2 linked regions of the Chitinimonas arctica genome follow. The protein of the gene in region 2 interacts with the protein of the main gene of each other region in a pairwise test. Links are inferred from orthologs where the notes say so. Each region holds a gene or a part of one and is shown on either strand. Other genes may lie near its edges.

Evidence for each region.
Region 1: the proteins of aceE (region 2) and nth interact in binary tests that used the Escherichia coli proteins (3 or more experiments, as listed by UniProt). The link is inferred for Chitinimonas arctica from one-to-one orthologs.

Annotation. Positions count from the first base shown.
Region 1 is NZ_CP041730.1:2,977,862-2,987,133, forward strand. The notes cover bases 2,817-5,545. They hold nth (endonuclease III), read right to left. Parts: upstream 4,633-5,545; coding sequence 4,000-4,632; downstream 2,817-3,999. Other genes in these bases: FNU76_RS13395 (potassium transporter Kup), read right to left, coding at 2,817-3,361; ampD (1,6-anhydro-N-acetylmuramyl-L-alanine amidase AmpD), read right to left, coding at 3,458-4,003; FNU76_RS13410 (PilZ domain-containing protein), read right to left, coding at 4,647-5,003; FNU76_RS13415 (hypothetical protein), read right to left, coding at 5,063-5,290; rsxB (electron transport complex subunit RsxB), read right to left, coding at 5,293-5,545. Outside these bases: FNU76_RS13385 (AAA family ATPase), read right to left, coding at 1-216; tal (transaldolase), read left to right, coding at 319-1,392; more of FNU76_RS13395, read right to left, coding at 1,457-2,816; more of rsxB, read right to left, coding at 5,546-6,027; FNU76_RS13425 (quinone-dependent dihydroorotate dehydrogenase), read right to left, coding at 6,039-7,064; bifunctional methylenetetrahydrofolate dehydrogenase/methenyltetrahydrofolate cyclohydrolase FolD, read right to left, coding at 7,077-7,931; FNU76_RS24125 (hypothetical protein), read right to left, coding at 8,507-8,665; FNU76_RS13450 (FKBP-type peptidyl-prolyl cis-trans isomerase), read right to left, coding at 8,864-9,272. UniProt on the Escherichia coli protein: DNA repair enzyme that has both DNA N-glycosylase activity and AP-lyase activity. The DNA N-glycosylase activity releases various damaged pyrimidines from DNA by cleaving the N-glycosidic bond, leaving an AP (apurinic/apyrimidinic) site.
Region 2 is NZ_CP041730.1:5,161,053-5,170,824, reverse strand. What follows is about bases 2,331-5,559. They hold aceE (pyruvate dehydrogenase (acetyl-transferring), homodimeric type), read right to left. Parts: upstream 5,186-5,559; coding sequence 2,531-5,185; downstream 2,331-2,530. Other genes in these bases: FNU76_RS23410 (hypothetical protein), read right to left, coding at 5,459-5,559; aceF (dihydrolipoyllysine-residue acetyltransferase), read right to left, coding at 2,331-2,449. Outside these bases: lpdA (dihydrolipoyl dehydrogenase), read right to left, coding at 1-784; more of aceF, read right to left, coding at 794-2,330; more of FNU76_RS23410, read right to left, coding at 5,560-6,319; pgi (glucose-6-phosphate isomerase), read right to left, coding at 6,427-8,070; transcriptional regulator HexR, read right to left, coding at 8,132-8,980; FNU76_RS23395 (glucokinase), read right to left, coding at 9,034-9,772. UniProt on the Escherichia coli protein: Component of the pyruvate dehydrogenase (PDH) complex, that catalyzes the overall conversion of pyruvate to acetyl-CoA and CO(2).

The sequences.
Region 1 (9,272 bases), 2.2 Mb from region 2 along the record:
GCGCTCCGGCCCGGCCCAGAAAGTGGAGCCCAGACCGCCTTCGCGGGCCAGGGCATTGATCACGCCACCCTGGGCGGTCTCGGCCAGCAGGCGCAGGGCGCGATATACATTGGATTTACCGCTGCCATTGGCGCCGGTAATCACATTGAGCCTGGCCAGCGGCAGGGTGAGTTGCTTGGCGGAGCGGTAGTTTGCGACAGAGAGTGTGGTCAGCATGCGTAAGAAAGAGATTGGCGATTTCGACGCGTATGGGAGGGACAAATCGGCTTCGGTTCACGTTAACATGGTCGCCCCCGTCAATGCCATGCAAAGCCCACCATGAATCCATTGCTTCAAGTCCGGCCGCTGGGCCAACGAATCTGGCTCGATAATCTATCGCGCGAATTGCTGGCAGGCCCCCTGCAACAGCTGATCGCCGAGGATGGCCTGGCCGGTTTGACCTCCAACCCCGCCATTTTCCAGAAATCGATTTCCAGTGGTGCCGGCTATGGCGCCGATCTGGCTCGCCTCAAGACGCTGCCGCTCAGTACCGAGCAACGCTTCGAAGCGCTGGCCGTGCCGGATGTGCAAGCGGCGTGCGACCTGTTCGCCCCGGCTTACCGCGAATCCGCCGGCCTCGATGGTTATGTGAGCCTCGAAGTGTCCCCTTACCTGGCGCGCGATACCGCCGGTACGCTCGCGGCGGCACAGCGGCTGTGGAACGATATCGGCCGGCCCAATGCCATGATCAAGATCCCGGCCACCGCCGAGAGCCTGCCCGCCTTTAGTGCCGCCATTGCGGCCGGTATCAATGTGAATGTGACCTTGATGTTCGGCCAGCGTCATTGCGATGCGGTGTTCGATGCCTATGTGGGCGGCCTGCGCCAGCGCTTGGCGGCGGGTGGCGACTTGCGCGCTGTCCGTTCGGTGGCCAGCCTGTTCCTGTCGCGCGTCGACGTATGGGTGGACGGCAAGCTCGATACCATGGGCGGCGAGGCCTCGGCGCTCAAGGGCAAGGCGGCCATTGCCGTGGCGCGGCAGGCTTATGCGCGCTGGATGGATCGCTGGAACGGCCCCGAGTGCGCCGACCTGCGTGCCGCCGGCGCGAATATCCAGCGTCTGCTGTGGGCCAGTACCGGCACCAAGAATCCCGCTTATTCGGCCGTGATGTATGTCGATGAGCTGATCGGCGCCGAGACCGTCAATACCCTGCCGGACGCCACCCTGGCAGCATTCCGGTCGGAAGGTTCGGCCAAGCCGCGCCTGCTGGAAGGTTTGGCCGACGCGCAAAGCGCGCTGGCTCGGCTGGCGGCGCTGGGTATTTCGCTGGATGGTGCTGCCGAGCAGTTGCAGGTCGATGGCTTGAAGCTGTTTGACGATGCTTTCGACAAGTTGCTGACCTTACTGGCTTAAGTCGCTTGTTCCCGCAAAACGCCCCGGCCGCCACAGCTTGCCGGGGCGTTTTGCGTATCGGGCCTTACATTTCCACCTGCGTACCCATTTCCACCACGCGGTTGGGTGGAATGCGGAAGAAATCGGTGGGGCGCTGGGCATTGCGCTGCATCCAGGTAAACAGCTTGAGCTGCACCCAGTGCATTTCGTAGGCCTTGGCGGGCTGGCGGTCGCAGATGATGGTCTCCCGCGACAGGAAGTAGGAGGTCGTCATTTCGTCGCACACAACCCCGTGGTCGCGCTCGGCCAGGCGCAGGATGTTGGGGACCGAGGGATCCTCGGTAAAGCCATAGGTGGCGATGATCTGCCAGAACGAGTCGGACAGGCGGGTGACCTTCAGCTTCTGCTTTTCCGGCACCCTGGGGATATCGGTGGACTGGATGGTCATGAAGATCACCTGCTCATGCAGCACCTTATTGTGCTTGAGGTTATGCAGGAGAGCGTGCGGCGTGCTGTCGGCGCTACCGGTCATGAAGATCGCGCAGCCTTCCACCCGGTGAGGCGGATTCGCTTCGATGGACTGGACGAACATGGACAGCGGCAGTTCGCCGTCATGGATGCGGTGGAAAAGCTGGCGGCGTCCCCGCTTCCAGGTGAACATCATCCCCAGCATGATCAGGCCGATGGCGACGGGGAACCAGCCGCCGTCGGGAATCTTGGGGATATTCGCGGCCAGCAGCGCGATATCCACCACCAGGAAACAGCTGAGCAGGCTACGGATGGCCAGGTTGCGGCGCGGGTTGTCGCTGCGTTTAAGCGCCACGAAGGCGCACAGCGTGGTCATCATCATGATGCCGCAGATGGCGAAGCCATAAGCAGCCGCCAGATTGCTGGAGGAGCGGAAAGCCACCACCAGCAGCAGTACGGCGATGCACATGGTCCAGTTGATGCCGGGAATATAGATCTGGCCGATCTCGTCGTCGGAAGTGTGGATGATGTCCATGCGCGGCATATAACCGAGCTGGGTAGCCTGGCGGGTAATCGAAAATACCCCGGAGATCAAAGCCTGCGAGGCGATGACGGCCGCAGCGGCGGACAGGATCACCAGCGGCAGCACCAAGGGTTCGGGCGCCAGCAGGAAGAACGGATGGGAAGCGGCGCTAGGGTCGTGCAGGATCAATGCTCCCTGGCCGAAATAATTGAGCAGCAAACCTGGCAGTGCCAGGCCGAACCAGCCGATCTGAATGGGTTTTCGACCGAAGTGGCCCATATCGGCATAAATGGCTTCGGCGCCGGTTACCGCAAGAACCACGGCACCCAGCGAGAGAAAAGCCGGTAGGGGCTGAGCCAGGAAGAAGTCCAGCGCATAGCCGGGCCATAGGGCGCGCAGTACCGAGGGGTCATGCAGGATGCCGCCTATGCCCAAAATACCCAGCGACAGGAACCACAGCACCATGATGGGACCGAAAAAGCGGCCCACCCTGCCCGTGCCGTGCCGTTGCACCGCGAACAAGGCCACGATGATGACCACGGAAAGCGGCACGATATAGCGCTCCAACGCCGGGTTGAGCACCTTCAACCCCTCCATGGCGCCCAATACCGATACTGCGGGGGTGATGATGCCGTCACCGTAGAACAGCGCCGCGCCGGCGATGCCCAGCAGGATAAAAATGGAAAACTGGCCGCGCTTGCGCTGGGTATTGCGCAGCGCCAGGGCCATCAAGGCCAGAATGCCGCCTTCGCCGTTGTTGTCCGCGCGCAACATGAAGAAAACGTACTTGAAGGACACGATGAACAATAATGCCCAGGTAATCAGCGAAAGGATGCCCAGGACATTGCCCGGCGTGGCCTGCAGGCCGTGCTTGGCGTCGAAGCATTCCGCCATGGCATAGAGCGGGCTGGTACCGATGTCGCCGTACACCACACCCAGCGCGGCCAAGGTGGTGAGGGCGAGTTTTTTCGGGTCTTGCTGGTCGTTTTGGACGCTCATGGCGACACTTTCTATTTAGAACCAGAGGGGAGTGGCGGCGGATTATAAGCCTGCGCTACCCAACAGGGAATCGCTTCATGCTGCAATGCAGCAAAATCAGACGGTCGGCGCGCCACCCACGGCTTCCCAGTCGAAGAACGGACCGGGATCGGTTTTGCGCTCCGGTGCGATATGGCAGTGGCCAAGCAGGTGCCGGATGGGAAAGTGCTGCGCCAGCTGCGCCAGTATCAGTTTAAGGCTCCGGTACTGAGCCGCTTCATAAGGCCAGTCATCCCCGCCCTCCAGTTCGATGCCAATGGAAAAATCATTGCAGCGTTCACGCCCTTGCCAGCGCGACACGCCGGCGTGCCATGCGCGCTGCCGGCAAGGTACGAACTGGACCAGTTCGCCGTCACGGCGGATAAAGAAATGGGCCGAGACGCGCATATGCTGCAACTCCTCGAAGCAAGGGTCCGCCGCCGGGTCGCAGCGATTGGTGAACAGCCGCTCCACCCCGTCGCCGCCGAAGCGGCCCGGCGGTAGGGAGATCGAGTGGATCACCACCATGTCGACCACGCTGCCCTCGGGTCGTTCATCGCAATTGGGCGAGACGATGCGCCTCGCACCACTCAGCCAGCCCTGGGCATCGATGGCAGGTGTCATATCGCCTTAGCCTTGTAATCACACAAATCATTCACGATACAGCGCATGCACTCCGGTTTGCGTGCCTTGCACACGTAGCGGCCATGGAGGATCAGCCAATGGTGGGCATCCAGCAGGAATTCGCGTGGGATCACCTTCATCAGTTTGTCCTCGACCGCCCGTACATCCTTGCCCGGCGCCAGCCCGGTGCGGTTGGCCACCCGGAAGATATGGGTATCGACCGCCATGGTGGGCTGGCCGAAGGCCGTATTCAACACGACATTGGCGGTTTTGCGGCCCACTCCGGGCAACGCTTCCAGGGCAGCGCGATCGGCGGGGACCTGGCCGTCATGCTCTTCCAGCAACATGCGGCACAGCTCGATCACGTGCTTGGCCTTGCTGCGGAACAGGCCGATGGTAGCGATATGGCTTTCGAGTCCGGCTTGGCCCAAGGCATAGATCGCCGAGGGCGTATTGGCGATCGGGTAAAGCTTGCGGGTGGCCTTATTGACGCCCACGTCGGTGGCTTGGGCGGACAGTACGACGGCAACCAGCAGTTCGAAGGGGCTGCTGTATTCCAGTTCGGTACGCGGTTCGGGATTGTGGGCGCGCAGGCGTTCGAAGAATTCGCGGCGACTGTCTTTGTTCAAGATGGGGTCTCTGGCTAGCCGGCGGTCTGCTCGACATGACGGATGAAGGATTCGATCAGTTCCGCGGTACTGCGGGGTTCCGAGACGAAATCGAGAAAGGCCAGGCCGATATGGAAACGTCCGGCCAGTTCGGCCGGCCGGCAAGAGGCGATACGGCAACGGGCCTGTACGATATTTTCACGGCCGTTCAGCGGCAGCATGAAGTAGACATGGCAGTCCACCTCGGTCTGTATCACGCGGTCATGCTCGATACCCAGGCCCGATGTGGAGATATCCTCGATATTGCTGAGCAATCCCGGCCCCTGCTGGGGGATGACCTTGACCCAAGTCTTGAAGCGGATACGGCTATGCAAGCGGGTATTGAGTTTCATGATGGCTCACGAGGCACGGCGCTGGCGCAGTGCGGGATATCACACAGTCGGGCTTCTCGCTATCGCGAAGGGCGACTGGGCTTTTTTTTTGGAACCAGCAAGGTTTCGTCCACTTGCCATTGGCGTGCTTCGCGTTCGCGGGCTTCGGCCACGAAGCACCAAATACGCCAGGCACCCCATAACACGGCTGCACCCAGCAACATCATGGCCATGGAAAAGAGGCCTGCCTGTATCAAAAGGATAAACAGGAAGGCTCCGACGACATAGCCTAGTTTAGCGAGATTCATGCTTATTTGCCTTTGCTAGCGAGAGGTTGGGCCAGCCGCTCGGCGGCGCGGGCCATGATGCTGTCCAATTTGGCACGGCGGGCGGCGGCCGCCTCGTCCGGTGCCGCTGCCGGTGGCTGAAGCGCGGGTACGCGTTCGGCCAGCGCGGCGGTAATTCTGGCCTGTTTCTCCGGGGCGGCAAAGTGCGGGTCATCCCGCTTCGCCAGCGCCTTGGATTTCAGCCGGGAAACCCGCTCCTGTCGCTCGCGTTCGGTACGGGCCTGGCGCTGGATATGGCGTTGGCGCCAGTGATCGGCTTGGACAAGCCGGACGCTTGCCGCGGCTGGGCGGCTGGCCGGCACCATGCTGATGCAGTCGACCGGGCAGGGGGCGATGCATAACTCGCAGCCGGTACACTCGGCCGCGATAACGGTATGCATCTGCTTGACCGCGCCGAGGATGGCGTCCACCGGGCAGGCCTGGATGCACAGGGTGCAGCCTATGCAATGGGTCTCGTCGATCAAGGCCAACGCAAACGGCTTGGTGGCGCCGTGCGCCGGGTTCAGTGGAATCACCGGCTTGCCGGTCAGGGCGGCCAGTCCGGCGATGCCGGCTTCGCCCCCCGGGGGGCACTGGTCTATCCCGGCCTCGCCGTCCGCGATCGCCTCGGCATAGCGGCGGCAATCGGGATAGCCGCATTGCGTGCACTGGGTTTGCGGCAGGATGGCGTCGAGGCGGTCGGCGAGCGAGTGGTTCATGGTCAGTGTCCCTACCGCTGCAACTCGCGAATGGCATGGACGGATTCGCCGATCAGGGCGGTGCCGCGATAGATCAGGCCGCTATAGACCTGGACCAGCGAGGCGCCGGCTTCGATTTTCTCGGCGGCGTGCTGGCCTTCGAGAATGCCGCCTACACCGATGATGGGGACCTGTCCGCCCAGTGCCTGCGCCAGGGCACGGACCACGGTCAGCGATTTGGCGCGCACGGGGGTGCCGGAAAGTCCGCCGGTTTCCTTGCCATGCTGGATATGTTCCACGCCGACGCGCGACAGGGTGGTATTGGTGGCGATAACGCCATCGAACCGATACTCGATCAATAGCCGGGCAATCTCGCTGATCTGCTCGCTCTCCAGGTCCGGGGCGATCTTGAGCGCCATCGGCACATAGCGGCCGTGCTCGCCGGCCAGGCGGGTCTGCTCCTCCTTCAATGCGGCCAACAGCCTCTCCAGCTCGTCGCTCTGCTGCAGTTGCCGCAGGTTCTTGGTATTCGGCGAGGAAATATTGACGGTTACATAACTGGCGTAGGGATAGACCCGGGTCAGGCAGCGCAGGTAATCATCATTGGCCTGTTCGATAGGCGTATCGAAATTCTTGCCGATATTGATGCCGAGGATGCCACGGTACTGGGCCGACTCGACATTCTTTACCAGCGCATCCAGCCCGCCATTGTTGAAGCCCATCCGATTGATGATGCCCTCGGCCGCCGGCAGGCGGAACAGGCGTGGTTGCGGATTGCCGGGCTGCGGGCGTGGCGTGACGGTACCGATTTCGATAAAGCCGAAGCCGAGATCGGCCAGTGCGTCGATATGTTCGCCATTCTTGTCCAGGCCGGCGCCCAGGCCGACCGGGTTGGGGAAATTCAGCCCCATGCAGCTCACGGGCAGATCTTCCTCACGGCTGCCGATCACACGGGCGAAGCCCAGCGCATGCAGGGCTTCCAGGCCGGCGAAGGTGAATTTGTGGGCCGTTTCGGGTTCAAGGGCGAACAGCAAGGGGCGCAGCAGGGGGTAAAGCATGGGCGGCTCGATTCAGGGGTTCAGGTTGACGCTGGCGTCGAAGGTATTGCGCATCAGCATGGCGATGGTCATCGGGCCCACGCCACCCGGGACGGGCGTGATCCAGCTGGCGCGCGTGCGTGCGATATCGAATTGCACATCGCCGCACAGCTTGCCGTCCGCCTGGCGGTTGATGCCCACGTCGATCACGATGGCGCCTGGCTTGATCCAGTCGCCCTGGACAAAGTTGGGGATGCCGACGCCCGCCACCACCACATCGGCTGCGCGCACCTTGTCGGCCAGGTCACGGGTGCGGCTATGGCAAATGGTCACGGTCGCCCGCGCCAGCAACAGTTCCAGCGCGGCCGGCCGGCCGACGATATTGGAAGCACCGATCACCACGGCATCCTTGCCCACCAGGTCCACGCCGGTTTTTTCCAGCATCACCATCACGCCATGCGGCGTGCAGGGACGCAGCAAGGGCATCTTCAGGGCAAGGCGGCCGAAGTTGTAAGGATGGAAGCCGTCCACGTCCTTCAATGGGTTGATGGTTTCGATCACCCGCTCCGCGTTCATATGGCTGGGCAGCGGCAACTGCACCAGGATACCGTCCACCGCCGGGTCTTCGTTCAGGCTGCGGACCAGGTCCAGTAGCGCGTCTTCGCTCAGGCTGGCCGGAAATTCGTAGGACAGCGAGCGGATACCGGCGCTTTCGCAGGCTTTTTTCTTGTTTCTGACATAAACGGCCGAGGCGGGATCGTCGCCTACCAGCACCACGGCCAGGGCTGGCGCACGAAAAGCGTTGGCAACGCGAAAATCCACCTTGCTCCGGACTTCGCCGATGATTTCCGTTGAAATCTGTTTGCCATCAAGTAATTGCGCGCTCATGCCGGTACTCCCAATTGGTGCAAAAGAGCCAGATTCTCTCATTAATTGCAGATCGGCCCAAGCTTTGGCTTGACAGCCCGGATCTGCCAACCTATTATGCCGTCCTCGTCGGGGCGTAGCGCAGCCCGGTAGCGCACCTGGTTTGGGACCAGGTGGTCGTGAGTTCGAATCCCACCGCCCCGACCATAGTTTTCACCGGCAGTACAATCAACCCAATTGGCCCCGTGTAGTGCCCGTAGCTCAACTGGATAGAGCAACGGCCTTCTAAGCCGTAGGTTACAGGTTCGATTCCTGTCGGGTGCGCCAACGCTTATGTTATAAGCTGTAGGCCAAAGCAAGTTTCAGTGGTGGCTGTAGCTCAGTTGGTAGAGTCCAGGATTGTGATTCCTGTTGTCGTGGGTTCGAGCCCCATCAGTCACCCCATCAGTACAAGTAAAAAGCCCGGTCGAAAGACTGGGCTTTTTGCGTTCTAGTGCTCCCGGCCAGCAGTAGGGGCGAGGTAGAAGTTTCTTTAGAATTCGGCCGAGGTTTTGCGGGGTATACATAACAAACCCCGCTGGCGCGGGGTTTTTCGATTAGCCGAACTGTAATTTCTTCTTCGGAATTGCCGGCGTAGCGCTTGTCGGCTCGCCAAAACGCGCGCGGGCCTTGCGCTCGAATTCGCGCAAAATCGTCGCCTTGGGTTGCGGCTTGAGCACAGTCGCCACATCGATGGGTACTTGCTTCGATTTCATAGAAGGACTCCACGTTCGGCAAGATAGGCATCCAGGACGCGCCAGTTTCGCTTGCCGTCGATATCGAAAAACATTGTACGCCCGGTACCATTGGCTTTCCCAGAGGCGGTTGCCGCTTACAACGTGCCTGATAATGACGTTTCTTGTCTCCGCCGGCGAGCAATCCAACCGCCCGCCGCCCGACAAGCGATTCCAATATCAGTGATGGTGGCCGTGTTCGCCATGCACGTGCTGGTGGGCGATTTCCTCGCCCGTGGCTGCGCGCACGCTGAGCACCTTGACCGTGAAGCGCAGTGTCTTGCCGCTCAGCGGGTGGTTGCCGTCGAGCAGCACCACCGGGCCTTTGATCTTGGTGACAAAGTAATAACGCGGTTCGCCATCCGGACCGGGGCGGGGGATTTGGCCGCCGACTTTGACGCCGGCCGGGAATTCGGCCTTGGGCATGGTTGTCACCAACGCTTCGTCGTATACGCCGAATGTATCCTCTGCCGCCAGTTCGAGGGTCGTCTGGAAGCCGGCCTCCTGTCCTTCCAGCACGGCTTCAAGCTTGGGAAACAGGTTGTCGTAATCGCCATGCAGGTAGGCGACCGGCTGTTTTCCGTCGTCA
Region 2 (9,772 bases):
AGCCGGCCGCGATGATGGCTTGCTTGAACTTGATGACCTGCTTTTCGCCGGTCTTGTCCTGGCCATTGCCCTGGGTCAGCTCGACTTCCACATGGTGGGGGTCGATAAAGCGTCCCAGACCGCGCACGGTGGCCACTTTGCGGGCTTTGGCCATGCCGCTCAGACCCGTGGTCAGCTTGCCGATGACCTTGTCCTTGTAGCCGCGCAGGGCGGCCAGGTCGATTTCCGGTTCGGGATACTTGATGCCATTGGCTGCCAGGTGCCGGACTTCGTCGATCACTGCAGCGTTGTGCAGCAAGGCCTTGGAGGGAATACACCCCACGTTGAGGCAGACGCCGCCCAGGGTGGCGTAGCGTTCGACCAGCACCACCTTGAGACCCAGGTCGGCGGCGCGGAAGGCCGCGGAATAACCGCCGGGACCGGCGCCCAGGACCAGCAGATCATATTCCGCATCGGCGCTGCCGACGTGCTGCGCCGCCGGGGTAGGCGAGGGCGCGGCAACAGGGGCGGGCGTCGGCGCTGCTGCGGCTCCCTCTGCCGTAGCCTCTGCCGTCTCCAGCCGTGCGATCACGGTACCCTGCGAGATCTTGTCGCCAACCTTGACCAGCACTTCCCGCACCACACCGGCGCTGCTGGCCGGCACTTCCATGGTGGCCTTGTCGGTCTCCAGGCTAAGCAGGGCGTCTTCCTTGGCTACGGTGTCGCCCGGCTTGATAAACACTTCGATGACATCGACGTCCTTGTAGTCGCCGATATCGGGTACTTTCAGATCCTGCATGCTCATGGCGGCTCCTTACAGCATCAGCCGGCGGATGTCGCCGAGCACTTGGGAAAGATAACTGGTGAAGCGCGCGGCCGAAGCACCGTCGATAACGCGGTGGTCATACGAAAGCGACAGCGGCAGCATCAGCCGTGGCGCGAACTCGCTGCCGTTCCAGACCGGCTTGATGGACGACTTGGAGACGCCCAGGATAGCCACTTCCGGCGCATTGACGATGGGGGTGAAGGCAGTACCGCCGACGCCACCCAGCGAGGAGATCGAGAAGCAGCCACCCTGCATTTCAGCCGGCAGCAGCTTACCGTCCCTGGCCTTGGCGGCCAGTGCACCGGTCTCGCTGGCCAGTTCCAGCAAGGACTTGCGGTCGGCGTCGCGAATGACCGGCACGACCAGGCCATTCGGCGTATCGGCGGCGAAGCCGATATGGAAGTACTGCTTCAGCACCAGGTTTTCGCCATCCAGCGAGGCATTGAAGTCGGGGAATTTCTTCAAGGCGGCCACCACGGCCTTGATGATGAAGGCCAGCGGGGTGATCTTCAGATCCTGCTTTTTCAGCTCGTCGCCCATCTGCTTGCGGAAGGCTTCCATCTCGGTGATATCGGCCTCGTCGAACTGGGTGACATGCGGAATCATCACCCAGTTGCGATGCAGATTGGCGCCGGACAGCTTCTTGATACGGCTAAGCGGCTTGCTTTCCACCGGACCGAACTTGGCGAAATCGACCTTGGGCCATGGCAGCAGATCGAGGCCGGCACCGCCGCCCTGGCCGGCGGGGGCACTGGCCACGGCTTGGGTGGCGCCACTCAGCACGCCCTTCACATAAGCCTGGATATCGCTTTGCACGACCCGGCCCTTGGGACCGCTGCCCTTGATACGGGCCAGATCGGCACCGAGTTCACGGGCGAACTTGCGGACCGAGGGACTGGCATGGGCGGTCTGGAAGCCTGATTCATCGACGGCAGCGGCAACCGCGGCTGCCGGAGCGGGCGCCACGGCCGACGGTGCGGCGGCAGGGACAGGTGCTGGCGCGGCAGGAGCAGGCTGAGGGGCCGGTGCCGGGGTGGGCGCGGCCGAAGCGGCGCCGCTTGCCAGCAAGGTCAGCACCAAACTGCCTTCCGACACCTTATCGCCGACCTTGAGCGCCACGCTTTGCACCACGCCGGCTTGCGGGGCCGGGATTTCCATGGTGGCCTTGTCGGTTTCCAGCGTCAGCAGGGAATCGTCCTTGCCGACCTGGTCGCCGACCTTGACCAGGACTTCGATGACATCGACCGATTGGTAATCGCCGATATCCGGTACCTTGACCTCGATACTGACGGGCGCGGCGGATCCGGCCGATTGCGGTGCGGGTGCGGGCGCCGACACGGGCGCCGGGGCCGGCGCAGCGACAGGCGCGGGCGCGGCAGGGCTGGCCACGGCGGTTCCGGCTGCATCGGTGTCCAGCACGATCAGGACGCTGCCTTCCGAGACCTTGTCGCCGATCTTGATCCGTACTTCGGTGACCACCCCGCCGGTATTGGCCGGTACTTCCATGGTGGCCTTGTCGGTTTCCAGGCTGATCAGCGAATCGTCTTTCTGGATGACATCGCCTACCTTGACGAAAACCTCGATGACATCGACGCCCTTGTAGTCGCCGATATCGGGCACTTTCAGTTCTATCTGCTTGCTCATACGTCGCATCCTATCCGTGTTTTTCTCGTCAGCGAGGGCGCGCCGGCGCGTATGTTCAGCGCCGTCGCGGACCCAAACCCCTTATACCGTCCAGGGGGCCGGCTTGGCGGCGTTTATGCCGTACTTGGCGATGGCTTCCGCCACCTTGGCGCGCGGCAGCTTGCCGTCATCGGCCAAGGCCTTCAGCGCGGCGATCACCACGTAATGCCGGTTCACTTCGAAGAACTCGCGCAGTTGCTCGCGGGTATCCGAGCGGCCGAAACCGTCGGTGCCCAGCACCACGTAGCGGCGAGGCACGAAAGCCCGGATCTGCTCCGCGAACAGGCGCATATAGTCGGTGGCCACCACTACCGGACCTTCGCTGTCCTGCAGGCATTGGGTCACATAGGCTTGTTGGGGCTCGGCGGTCGGGTTGAGCATATTGTGGCGTTCCACCGCTACGCCGTCGCGGGCCAGCTCGGTAAAGCTCGGGCAGCTCCACAGATCGGCCTGTACGCCCCAATCCTCGCTCAGCAGCGTGGCGGCGGCGATCACTTCGTTGAAGATGGTGCCCGAGCCCATCAGCTGCACGCGCAAGTCACCGGCAGCGCCGGCCTTGAGCCGGTACATGCCCTTGACGATGCCTTCTTCCACACCGGCCGGCATGGCAGGGTGGTTGTAGTTCTCGTTCATCAGGGTAAGGTAGTAGTACACATCTTCCTGGTCGGCATACATGCGGCGCATGCCGTCCTGCACGATGACCGCCACTTCGAAGCCGAAGGTCGGGTCGTAGGAAATGCAGTTCGGGATGGTGGCCGAGATCAGGTGGGAGTGGCCGTCCTCGTGTTGCAAGCCTTCGCCGTTGAGGGTGGTCCGGCCGGCGGTGCCGCCCAGCAGGAAGCCGCGCGTGCGCATATCGCCGGCTGCCCAGGCCAGATCGCCGACCCGCTGGAAGCCGAACATCGAGTAATAGATATAGAACGGGATCATCGGCACGCCGTGGGTGCTGTAGGCGGTACCGGCGGCGATCCAGTCGCACATGGCGCCGGCTTCGTTGATGCCTTCCTGCAGAATCTGGCCTTCCTTGGATTCCTTGTAGAACATCAGCTGGTCGGCATCCTGCGGCACATACTTCTGGCCGTCCTGGTTCCAGATGCCGACTTGGCGGAACAGGCCTTCCATGCCGAAGGTGCGCGACTCGTCCGGCACGATGGGGACGATATGGCGACCGATCTGCTTGTCCTTCAGCAATTGCGTCAGCATGCGGACAAAGGCCATGGTGGTGGAGTATTCGCGGCCTTCGCCCGAACCCTTCAGCAGGGCGTCGAAAGCGCTCAGCGGCGGGATTTCCAGCGCATAGGCCTTGCTGCGGCGCTGCGGCAGGTAGCCGCCCAGGGCCTGGCGATGGCCGCGCATATAGGCCAACTCGGGCGAGCCTTCTTCGAATTTGACGAAGGGCACGGCTTCCAGTTGGTCGTCCGGCACCGGAATGCCGAAACGGTCGCGGAACTGCTTGATCGAGTCGATATCGAGCTTTTTCTGCTGGTGGGTGATATTCATCGCCTCGCCGGCCGAGCCCATGCCATAGCCCTTGACCGTCTTGGCCAGGATGACCGTGGGCTTGCCCTGCGATTCGCTGGCGGCCTTGAAGGCCGCGTAGATCTTGGCCGGATCGTGGCCGCCGCGATTCAGGTCCCAGATATCCTTGTCCGACCAGTCCTGCACCATCGCCTTCAGTTCAGGCGTATTGAAGAAGTGCTCGCGCACATAGGCGCCGTCGCGGGCCTTCATCACCTGGTACTCGCCGTCCAGCACTTCCATCATGCGCTTGGCCAGCAGGCCCTTCTTGTCGCGGGCGAACAGGGCATCCCACTTGGTGCCCCAGACCAGCTTGATCACATTCCAGCCCGAACCGCGGAACTCGCCTTCCAGTTCCTGGATGATCTTGCCGTTGCCGCGCACCGGGCCGTCCAGGCGTTGCAGATTGCAGTTGATGACGAACACCAGGTTGTCCAGCCGCTCGCGCCCGGCCATGCCGATGGCGCCCAGCGATTCCGGCTCGTCCATTTCACCGTCGCCGCAGAAGGCCCAGACCTTGCGGCCTTCGGTCTTGGCAAAGCCGCGATCCTGCAGGTACTTCATGAAACGGGCTTGGTAGATCGCCATCAGCGGGCCCAGGCCCATCGATACGGTGGGGAACTGCCAGAAATCCGGCATCAGCCACGGGTGCGGGTAGCTGGACAGGCCCTTGCCGCCTACTTCCTGGCGGAAACTGTTCAGCTGCTCCTCGGTGAGCCGGCCCAGCAGATAGGCACGCGAATAGATGCCGGTCGCCACATGGCCCTGCACGAAGATCAGGTCGCCGCCGTGCTGCTCGCTCGGGGCATGCCAGAAATGGTTGAAACCGACGTCGTACAGGGTAGCGGCGGAGGCGAACGAGGCGATATGGCCGCCCACATTGGTGTGCTTGTTGGCACGCACCACCATGGCCATCGCGTTCCAGCGGGTATAGGCGCGGATCTTGTGCTCGATGGTGGTGTCGCCGGGGAACGGCGGCTCGGCTTCGACCGGGATGGTGTTGATATATTGCGTGCTGGCGCTATAGGGAATATTGGCGCCTTTTTCGGACGCTTCCTCGATCAGCTTCTCGATCAGATAGTGCGCGCGCACCGGTCCTTCGGTTTCGATCACGCCATCGAGCGCATCCAGCCACTCGCGTGTTTCCTGCGGATCGAGATCGTCGAATTGCTCAGCCATCTTGGGTACCTTGTGGGTTTGTCGTTATATGAATGCGGGACAGCACGCAGCCGTGCCGCGGGGTGGCGGCAGCGGGGCGTTTGGAGATAGGTCGGCGCGCACGGCCGGGTGGCGGCCGTGCGGCAAGAAACCGGGCCGATGCGGGATCGGCGTAGTGAGGGGCTTGCGCTGCCAATGTTGTCTCTGCTGCTTGGGTGGAGCGAGTGTTGTGGGCCTTTCCGGCCTCTGTTATTGCCGCGTTCAACGGCAGGGACGCTGTAGGCGCCCCTCGTCCTACAGTTCCTTCAGGATCGCGGCGCGCTTCTGCTCGTATTCGGCCGCATTGATCAGCCCGGTATCCTTGAGACGCTTGAGCAGCAATAACCGTTCCTCGATCTTGCTGATCGGGGCGGCCACCGCTGGGCTGGTGGGTGCCGGGGCCGCCGCACTGGCAGGTGGCCGAGGCGCCGGCGCGGCCGCGGGCGGCACGCCAGGCGTTGCGGCCGGCTGGAAGGTGGTGGGCGCCGCCGCTGGCGCAAAGGTGGTCACGGGCTTGCTGGCCAGTGCCGCCGAGATATCCATGCTGAGCCAATCGGGCCGGTTGTTCACCCGTTCGACGCCGTTGCCCGCCAGCAGTTCGCAGCCCGCGCCATTGACCGGCTTGATGCGGCTGCCATGGTTAAGGGCACGGCCGCCGGCATAGCTGCGCTGGTAGCTGATATCGAACGGCTCGGCGCACATACCCATCAACAGGTGCAAGCGGCCGTTTTCCACGAAGAAACGGCCGGCATTGAGCGAGCGGGGCACAAAGAACATATTGCCGGGGCGGTAGGAGGTGCCGAACAGCACATCGTCGCCCTTGGTGGCTTTGGCGAACAGCGGTACCAGCCAGTTGGCCAGGCGCTTGCCTTCGTCTTCGCTGAAGTAGGGGGCCGGCTCTTTCTCGGCTTCCTTCTTGTAGAAGCGGGTCAACAGGGACTGTAGTTGCTCCACGCTGAAAGTAACGGGGTGCTGGTTGGCGGCATTGACCGCATCGAGCCGCACATAGTCGTCGGTCTCCGACCACGGCTTGCTGGAATCGTATGCCATCGCCGAAACCGTCATCAGCAAGCCGATGCCAAGCTGGCCCAAACGCGACGAAAGAGCGTGCTGCATGCCTATCTCCATTGTGTTATCCCTGGGGCAAGTTCGCCTTTATAGCGTAAAGCCCCGTCACGCGCATCGTGGCTGGCCCTGATGGCCGCCATGATGCGGTACCAACATTACGTTCCCAATGCGCTACGCACGTGGGCGATCAACCGGCTGGTGGACGCGTCATGCCGGCCTGCGGGCGCCGTGCCGCGCAATTCGGCTTCGATGGCGCGGGCCAGCTGCTTACCCAGTTCCACCCCCCATTGATCGTAGGAGTTCACCCCCCAGACCACGCCCTGGACAAACACCTTATGCTCGTACATCGCCACCAGGCCGCCAAGGGTATGCGGATCCAGCCCATCGAGCAGCAGGGTATTGGTGGGGCGGTTACCGGCGAAGACCTTGTGCGGCAACAGGGCGGCAATGGCCGCCTCGTCCAGGCCCTGGGCGCTCAGCTCGGCGCGCACGGTGGCGGCGTCCTTGCCGCACATCAACGCTTCGGTCTGGGCCAGGAAATTGGCCAGCAGGATGGTTTGGTGCTCGGCGCTGCTGCGCGGATTGGACAAGGCGGCGATAAAGTCGACCGGGATCAGTTGGCTGCCCTGATGCAGCAACTGGTAGTAGGCGTGCTGGGCATTGATGCCGGGCTCGCCCCAGATAATCGGTCCGGTCTGGTAATCGACCGCATCGCCGTCCAGGCGCACGGTCTTGCCGTTGGATTCCATGTCCAGCTGCTGCAGATAGGCAGGCAGCCGATGCAGCGGCTGGTTGTAGGGCGAGATCAAGTGGCTGGCGGCGCCCATGCCGTTGACGTAGTACACGCCCAGCATGGCCAGTATCACCGGCATATTGCCATGCAGCGGCGCCGTGGCGAAATGCCGGTCCATGGCATGCGCGCCATCCAGCAGGGCACGGAAATGGATGTCGCCGATGGCCAGCAGGATGGGCAGGCCGATGGCCGACCAGAGCGAATAGCGGCCGCCGACCCAGTTCCAGAAGCCGAACATATTGGCCGGATCGATGCCGAACTGGCAGACCGCCTCGGTATTGGTGGAAACGGCGACGAAATGCCGCGCCACCGCATCCTCGCCACCGGCAGCTACCAGCCAGGCGCGCGCGGCGCGGGCGTTGGTCAGGGTTTCCTGGGTGGTGAAGGTCTTGGAGGCGACGATAAACAGCGTGGTGGCGGGGTTCAGGCCGGCCAGCACATTGGCCAATTGCCAACCGTCCACGGTCGAGACGAAATGCAGGCGCAGATGCTGTGCGGTGTAGTCCTTCAAGGCTTCGCAAACCATGAAGGGGCCGAGATCCGAGCCGCCGATGCCGATATTGACGATATCGGTGATGGCATGGCCATCGAAGCCGCGCCACTCGCCGTTGCGAACCGACTGGGCAAAGCCGGACAGCCGGTCCAGCACCGCGTGGACGGCCGGAACGACGTTCTCGCCGGCATGTTCCACCACCGCTTCGCGCGGTGCGCGCAAGGCGGTATGCAATACCGCCCTATCCTCGGTGGCGTTGATGCGTTGGCCGCTGAACATGGCGGCGCGCTGTTCTTCCACGCCGGTGGCGCGGGCCAGTTCGAACAGGGCGGCCAAGGCGGCATCGTCGATGCGGTTCTTGGAGTAATCGAGCAGCATGCCGCAGGCGCTCAGGCTGTAGCGCGCGGCACGCTCCGGGTCGTGCTGGAAGGCCTGGCGCATATCGACATCGGCGAGCCGGTCGGCGGCGGTCAGCATGTCCTGCCAGGCGGGGAGGGCGGTGAGAGCGGTCATCGGGTTGGGTTGTCGCTTAACGGTTGATTCGTCATGACGGAAAAAGCACCCTGCGGCGCGATCAGCGGTCCTCGTAGCCGCGCACGCGGCGTTCCTTGAGGTTGCGCTTGATCTTTTCCAGCTGGTCTATCAGTTCCGGGCCGCGGCGCAGGGCCACGCCCACGGCCAAGATGTCGATGATAACCAGATGGACGATGCGGGTGATCATCGGCGAGTACAAGTCCGGGTCTTCCGGGGTGTCGGCGTACAGGGTGACATTGCAACGCTTGGCCAGGGGCGAATTGGAATGGGTAATGCCGATCACCTGGGCGCCGGCCTCGCGCGCCAGTTCGACCGAGCGGATCAGGTCTATGGTACGGCCGGAGTTGGAAATCGCCACCACCGCATCGCCCGCGCGCAGCAGCGAGGCCGACATGCCGTGTATATGCGGGTCGGAATAGGAAATGCAAGGTACGCCCAGGCGGAAGAACTTGTGCTGCGCGTCCTGCGCGATGATGCCGCTATTGCCCAGGCCATAGAACTCGATCCGGTTTGCCTTGGCCAAAATATCGACGGCCTGCTCGATGGCATCCGGATTCAGCTCGTTGCGGGTGCGCATCAGGCTGGAAACCGTATTGTCGAACAGCTTGGCCGCCAGGTCGTGGGCGGTGTCGCTCATCTCCACCGCGCTGTGGACGTAGGGCACGCCCGATACCAGGCTGCGGGTCAGGCGCAGTTTGAAATCCTGCAGGCCGGTGCAACCGACCGAGCGGCAAAAGCGGATGACCGTAGGCTGCGACACGCTGGCCATCTCGGCGATTTGCGCGATGGGCGCATGGGCGACGAAGTTCGGCTGGGCCAACACCAGTTCGGCCACCTTGCGCTCGGACTTGGACAGCTCATTCAGCAGCGATTTGATCTTTTCCAGCATGGTTGTTTTTCTCGTTACCCCGTTTGTCTCGTTACCAAGCTTTGCGGGGGGTGTCAGCCACCCCGGCGGGCGGCCAGGGCATCCAGCGCGGCGGCAGTGCCGCGCAGGGCCGGGTTGTTGGCGACGATCACATAGCTCGGTACCGCCGCCAGGTAATTGGAAAAGCGCCCCTTCTGTTCGAAGCGCTTGCGAAACGCCGAAGTGGCGAAGTAGCCACCCAGCTTGGGCACGATGCCGCCGCCGATATAGAGGCCGCCGCGTGCGCCCAGCGTCACGGCCAGGTTGGCTGCCGCCGTGCCCAGCATGCCGCAGAAGGTATCGATCACTTCGCGGCAGAGCGGGCAGCTGCCGTCCACGCCTTGCGCGCTGATTTCAGCGGCGCTGAGTGGCGCGGGGGGCTGGCCGTTCAACTCGCCCAGCGCGCGGTAAAGATTGACCAGGCCGGGGCCGGACAGCAGCCGCTCGGCCGAGACATGGCCGAACTCGCGCCGCAGGATACGCAGAATTTCGTCTTCCTTGTCATTAAACGGTGAGAAGGATACATGGCCGCCTTCGCCTTGCAGCGGAATCCAGCGGCCTGCTTCGCCCGGTTGGTGGGCCGGCACCAGGCCGGAAACACCCAGGCCGGTACCCGCGCCCAGCAGGGCGATGGGCTGGTGCGGATCGGGCTCGCCGCCGCCGATCTTGACCAATTCGGCCTGGTCCAGTAGCGGCAGGCTCAGCGCCAGCGCGGTGAAATCGTTGATGATGCTCAGTTCGGCCAATTGCAGCTGGGCCTTCAGCGCTGCCTGC